DNA from 2 places in the Mesorhizobium sp. WSM4904 genome. Region 2 is predicted to be linked to the other one. Evidence: riboswitches for the same ligand, from Rfam matches in the RefSeq annotation. Region 2 holds a riboswitch; the other holds the start of a gene.
The links. A riboswitch is a leader RNA that binds a small molecule or an ion and turns the genes downstream of it on or off. The one in region 2 is predicted to bind cobalamin.
Positions count from the first base shown of each region.

Region 1 (3,204 bases), 1.3 Mb from region 2:
CGGTTTCGGCGACGCAAGTCAAACCTTGTTCAAAATCCGGCGCTGGACGCCATATCGGAAGAAACTGGTCCGATCCGCTCCTGTTTGATTTCCTTCACTTTTTACTCCACTTTTCTCTCCTGACATATCTCCCGCCATTTGCCTGCTAGCATGGCTGGAATCACCGGCTGGAAATCAGGTAAACGGATCGAGGCAAAGGCACCTGATGAAGGAAAAAATCTCTCTTCGCATGGCAAGGCGCATCGCGCTCGGCGCGCAGGGTTTTACGGACCCTCGTCCGGGCGGCGAGCCCAACCGCCGGCACCTCGCCCGCGTGCTCTCCCGGACCGGCCTGCTGCAGATCGATTCCGTCAGCGCGGTGGTGCGCGCCCATTACATGCCGCTCTATTCGCGCCTCGGCCCCTACCCGCTTGCGCTGCTGGACAATGCAGCCGTGACCCGCAAGCGCGCCATCTTCGAATATTGGGCGCACGAGGCGTCGTTCCTGCCGGTCGAGACCTATCCGCTCCTGCGCTGGCGCATGCAGCGCGCCGAACGCGGCGAGGAAATGTATCTCGGCCTCGCCAAATGGGGTCGTGAGCGCAAGACGATGATCGACGAGATCTATAAAGAAGTCGCAGAACGCGGGCCGATCGCCGCCTCCGACATCGAGGGCCACAAGGGCAATGGCGGCTGGTGGGGCTGGAGCGAGGCCAAGCACGCCTTCGAATGGCTGTTCTGGGCCGGACGCATCACCACCGCTTACCGGCGCGGCTTCGAGCGCTACTACGACCTGCCCGCGCGCGTTTTGCCGCAGGCCGTGCTCGACCTGCCTGTACCCTCGGTCGAGGACGCGCATCGCGAATTGCTGCGCATTTCCGCCCGCGCCCATGGCATCGCCACCTATGGCGACCTGCGCGACTACTTTCGTCTGGCACCCGGCGACACCAAAGACAGGATCGAGGAATTGGTCGAGGCCGGCGAGTTGCTGCCGGTGCGGGTCGAAGGCTGGGACAAGATCGCCTATCTCCACAAGGACGCCCGCCTCCCGCGCAGGGTCGAGGCGCGCGCGCTGCTCGCCCCGTTCGACCCCGTCGTCTTCGAGCGCACGCGGACGGAAAAGCTCTTCGACTTCCGCTACCGCATCGAGATCTACACGCCGGCCGAAAAGCGCCAATACGGCTATTACGTGCTGCCCTTCCTGCTCGGCGACCGGATCGTCGCGCGTGTCGACTTGCGGGCCGATCGCCCGGCCAGCGTGCTGCGCGTCCACGCCGCCTATGCTGAAGCCGGCGCTCCGCCCGAAACGGCTGCCCAATTGCTCGAAGAGCTGAAGCAGATGCAATCCTGGCTCGGCCTGGAGGCGATCGAGGTGACGCCAGCCGGCGACCTTGGACCGGCGCTGGCCGACATCCGGGTGTCGTAGCCGCGCGTTGACAGGCGCATAGTCGTAAGCCTAAATCCTGACCCAGACGGTCTCCTCCCGGCAAAGGGAGGAGCCAAGAGGGAATGCGGTGCGGAGTTGAAAAATTCCAAATCCGCGGCTGTCCCCGCAACTGTGAGCGACGAGCCTCAGCCGAAAACCACTGGGATGTCCCCGGGAAGGCGGCACGAGAAGGCGATGACCCGCGAGCCAGGAGACCTGCCGTCTGAGACTTTAAGTATCCGAACGCCCGGCGGGTTTTCCGGGCAAGGAGCCTGGTTTTGGATCGCAACGGCAGTTTCCCGGCAAGCAGTGCGGACATTTCGTCCGAGTCCGACGCGTTGGCCGGCGTGACCGTCATCGTCTGCTCGTCCTGCCGCGGCGAGAGCGGTTCGGACGCGCATCCGCGCGCCGGCGCCCTGCTGGCCGAGGACACGCGCAGCGCAGCGTCGGGCCAGGATATCCGCATCCGCACTGTCGAATGCCTCGGCAATTGCAAGCGCCGCCTGAGCGCCGCGCTTTTGCGCGACGGCTGCTGGAGCTATGTCTTCGGCGACCTGGAAACGACCAGCGGCGCCGACCTCGTCGCCGGCGCGAAGCTCTTCGCCACGTCGACCGATGGCCTCATCCCGTGGCGCGGCCGGCCTGATTCCCTCAAACGCGGCCTGGTTGCTCGTATCCCGCCTCTCGATCTCCTGAAGGACTGACCATGAACGCTTCCGTTTCCCGTGTTCCGTGCACCGTCGTCACCGGCTTCCTCGGCGCCGGCAAGACGACGCTGATCCGCAACCTGCTCGAAAACGCCAAGGGCAAGCGGCTGGCGATCATCGTCAACGAGTTCGGCGAAGTCGGCATCGACGGCGAGATCCTGAAGGGCTGCGGCATCGACACCTGCCCGGAGGAGAACATCGTCGAGCTCGCCAATGGCTGCATCTGCTGCACCGTGGCGGACGATTTCGTGCCGGCGCTCGACCAGATCCTGTCGCGCTCGCCGAAGGTCGACCACATCCTGATCGAAACCTCCGGCCTGGCGCTGCCGAAGCCGCTGGTTCAGGCCTTTCAGTGGCCGACGGTCAAGAGCCGCGTCACCGTCGACGGCGTCATTGCCGTGGTCGACGGCCCGGCGTTGGCCGGTGGCCGCGTCGCCTCCGACATGGACGCGCTCCAGGCGCAGCGCGCCGCCGACGATTCCCTCGATCATGACGATCCGGTCGAGGAGGTGTTCGAGGACCAGATCGCCTGCGCCGACCTGATCATCCTGTCGAAGAGCGACCTGATGGACGCGGCGGGCTCGGAGCGCGCCAACGCCGTCATCGGCGAGCATGTGGCGCGTGCCGTGAAGGTGGTGCCGACGACGCACGGCAAGGTCGATCCGTCGGTCCTGCTCGGCCTCGGCCTTGCCGTCGAGGACGACATCGAGAACCGCAAGACGCATCACGACGACGAGCTCGACCACGAGCATGACGATTTCGACTCCTTCGTCATTGATATCCCGTCGATCTCGCATCCGGACGAGCTGGCAAAACGCGTCGCCCTCGCCGCCGAGCAGGAAAACGTGCTGCGCGTGAAAGGCTTCGTCGAGGTCGGCGGCAAGCCGATGCGGCTGCTGCTGCAGGCCGTCGGCCCGCGCGTCAATCACTATTACGACCGCGCCTGGACGGCTGCGGACGATCGCCGCTCGCGGCTCGTCGTCATCGGCCTCAAGGGGCTGAATCGCCCAGCGGTCGAGCGTATCCTCGCCGGCTGAGGCAAGCACGAAAAGCCCAACACGAAAAGCGATGCATATCCTCACCACGACATCC
Region 1 covers NZ_CP121354.1:3,589,692-3,592,895, reverse strand. The annotation lists gene QAZ47_RS17095 (winged helix-turn-helix domain-containing protein) at 206-1,405, shown strand; cobalamin riboswitch at 1,436-1,644, shown strand; gene QAZ47_RS17090 (DUF1636 family protein) at 1,684-2,109, shown strand; gene cobW (cobalamin biosynthesis protein CobW) at 2,112-3,149, shown strand; gene cobN (cobaltochelatase subunit CobN) at 3,181-3,204, shown strand, end outside.
Region 1: another riboswitch for cobalamin. It lies ahead of QAZ47_RS17090 (DUF1636 family protein); the one in region 2 lies ahead of QAZ47_RS23295 (ABC transporter ATP-binding protein).

Region 2 (3,204 bases):
GAACACCGCGTATTTCTGCGCCGGCACCCGCACCCGGAAGAACTCCTTGGGCAGGTCGGAGAAATCGCTCACCTCGACACCGGCGATGTAGTCGAAATTGCCGGCATCGTCGCCATTGACGCAGACGCCGTAGGCGACGTCGCCGACCTCGCCGGGAATGTGGCCGATATAGGGGCCGAAGCGCTGCCACAGCATCGGGATGCCGGCGCTGCTCTCGCAGCTGTAGCGCTCGCCGAGACCGGCGATGAGGAAGGGCCGGCTGGTCTCGAAGCGCGGCGGTTCGAGTGCGGCGAGAAATGAACTGTCCATCAGGATAGGCTCCACGAGGTCGAGATTTTGGGTCGAGCCCTGCGCGCGCACCAGTTCCGGCGTGGTGCCGAACTGCTCGCGGAAAGCCCGCGTGAAAGCCTCATGCGAGTTGTAGCCGGCATCGAGCGCGACCGACAGGATGTCGGGCGCGCCGCCCGCAAGCTTGCGCGCCGCTTCGCTGAGCCGGCGCGCCCGCACGTAGCCCATCACCGACCGTCCGGTCGCGGCGCCGAAGGCGCGCGTCACATGGAAGCGCGACACGCCGCTGCTTGCCGCGACATCGTCGAGCGAAATCGCATCGGGCAGACGGCTTTCGACAAACCACAGCGCTTTCTCGGTCGGGTTCATGGCTCCTCGCATTTGGCGGGGTGACACTAGCCACCGCGCCGACAGCCAGTTTGATCGAAATTGCGCGGTGAGCGAAGTCGAAACGATGTTGACAAACGAAGGCGGCATTCTCTAGTGCGTAACGTTATTACATAACGAAGGGAGAACAAAATGGCAGCTGTAGTGAGGGGATGCGCGGCGGCCCGTTGCGACTCGCGCGCGGACAACCTACGATGGTGGCGTCATGGTCCCCGAGCCGCAAGGCGAGGGGTGAAAAGGGAACACGGTGAGACCTGCTTCGGGTCGAGGCCGTGGCTGCCCCCGCAACTGTGAGCGGCGAGCTCCATCCGAACGCCACTGGCCGGCAAGGCTGGGAAGGCGGATGGCGCAACGACCCGCGAGCCAGGAGACCTGCCATCGACACGAGTTGACCGGACGGGGTGTGCCGGGAGGAGACGCGGGCACCGGTCTTGTCGGCCGGCTCGTCCAGCATCCTTCCGTCGCCATTTTTGGAGAGTGACGGAATGCTGGACGGCTCCATCGATCATATCCATCAAGCCATCGGATATGCGGCCGGGAAATACCATCCGGGCAACCTGGCGGGGCTTGGCTCGTGATGCCGCCGGTCCTCGAAGCCCATGGCCTCGGCGCGACGGCCAACGGCCGCGCGCTGGTCGACAATGTCAGCCTGTCGCTGGCGGCGGGCGAGCGGCTGGCCATCGTCGGCCCCAACGGCGCCGGCAAGACGACGCTGCTGCGCATGCTGTGCGGCGCTCTGTCGCCGAGCCGCGGCGAGGTACGGCTGGCCGGACGCCGGCTGGACAGGATCGCAGCGGCCGAGCGCGCCCTCAGCATCGCCGTCGTCGGCCAGACGGACCAGCCGGATCCGCGACTTGCCGTCATCGACTATGTCGAGCTTGGCCGCGTCCCGCACGCCGGCCTGAGGCGCCGGCGCGACGACCGCGACATCGTCGTCGAAGCGCTGCGGCGGACCGGGCTCTTGCCGCTGCTCGCGCGCACCATCGGCTCGCTGTCCGGCGGCGAACGCCAGCGCGCGCAGCTCGCCCGCGCTATCGCGCAGGAGCCGAAAATCCTGTTCCTCGACGAGCCGACCAACCACCTCGATCCGCGCGCCCGCGGCGAGCTGCTCGACCTGGTGGCCGGCTTCGGCATGACCGTCGTCGCCGTGCTGCATGATCTCGCTCTGGTGGCGCCCTTCGCCACCCGTGTCGCGGTGATGAGCAACGCCCGGCTGCACGCGCTGGCGCCGCCGCGCCAGGCGCTGGCGCAGCCGCTCATCCGCGAGGTGTTCGGCATCGACGTGCTGCATCTGCAGCACCCGACCGAGGATCGCGAGCTCACCGTCTTCGACCTTGCCGGTCGCGCTTCCTCGTCAGCCTGAACCGTCCAAACAAGGAGCAATCTTCCGATGAAACGCCTCGTGCCGTCCCTTGCCTTGTCGCTTTTCGCCTCGGCGGCTGTTGCCTTCCCGGTCACCGTCGACAGTTGCGGCAAGCCGCTCACCTTCGACGCCCCGCCGAAGCGCGCCGTCATCCAGGACCTCAACATGGCCGAGATGGCTTTCGCGCTGAAGCTGCAGCCGTCGATCGTCGGGCTCACCGGCATCACCGGCTGGTACAAGGTCGGCCCCGAATTCAAGGCCGAGCAAGGGTCTATTCCGGAGCTCGCGCCGAAATATCCGACGCTGGAAAACCTCGTCGCCGTCGAGCCCGATTTCTTCTTCGCCGGCTGGTACTACGGCATGAAGCCGGGCGGCGAGGTCACGCCCGACACGCTCGCCCCGCACGGCATCAAGACGCTGGTGCTGACCGAGAGCTGCGTCCATCTCGACAAGAACCGGCCCGCCGCCTCGATGGACCTGCTCTTTGGCGATGTCGAGAAGCTGGGCAAGATCTTCGGCAAGGAGGCCGAGGCGGATAAGCTGGTCGCCGGCTGGAAGGCCGAGCTCGCCGACATCACCGCCAAGGTGGGCGACCGTAAGGGCACGCGCGTGTTCCTCTACGACTCCGGCGAGGACAAGCCCTTCACCGCCGGCAAGTTCGCCATCCCCAACGCCATGATCGCCGCCGCGGGCGGCGAAAACATCATGGCCGACATGGAAACGAGCTGGGGCAACACCGACTGGGAGACGGTCGCTTCGCGCAATCCGCAATTCCTCATCCTGCTCGACTACCAAGATGGCGGCGGCTATCGGAAGCTGCTCGATTTTCTCAAGGCGCATCCGGCAATGAAGGAGACCGACGCGGTCAGGAACGAGCGCTTCGTGGCTCTGCGCTACGCCGAGCTGACGCCCGGACCCGCCAACATCGAGGCGATCGGCAAGATCGCCAGGGCCATGCATCCGGAAGCGTTCTAGACTTGCACAAGAGGCCATTCACCCTCGCCATGACGCTGGGCGCGATCCTTCTGGTCGCGCTCGCACTGCTGTCGATCGCCTATGGCTCGACGCTGATACCGCTTCGCGAGGTTTTCGGCGCCCTGGCGCGTGCGGCCGGTCTGAACGGCCAGGCCGTGCCGGGACCTGTCGGCGGCATCGTCGTCGACCTC
Region 2 covers NZ_CP121354.1:4,852,263-4,855,466, reverse strand. The annotation lists gene QAZ47_RS23300 (AraC family transcriptional regulator) at 1-657, opposite strand, end outside; cobalamin riboswitch at 865-1,070, shown strand; gene QAZ47_RS23295 (ABC transporter ATP-binding protein) at 1,250-2,038, shown strand; gene QAZ47_RS23290 (ABC transporter substrate-binding protein) at 2,066-3,013, shown strand; gene QAZ47_RS23285 (iron ABC transporter permease) at 3,043-3,204, shown strand, end outside.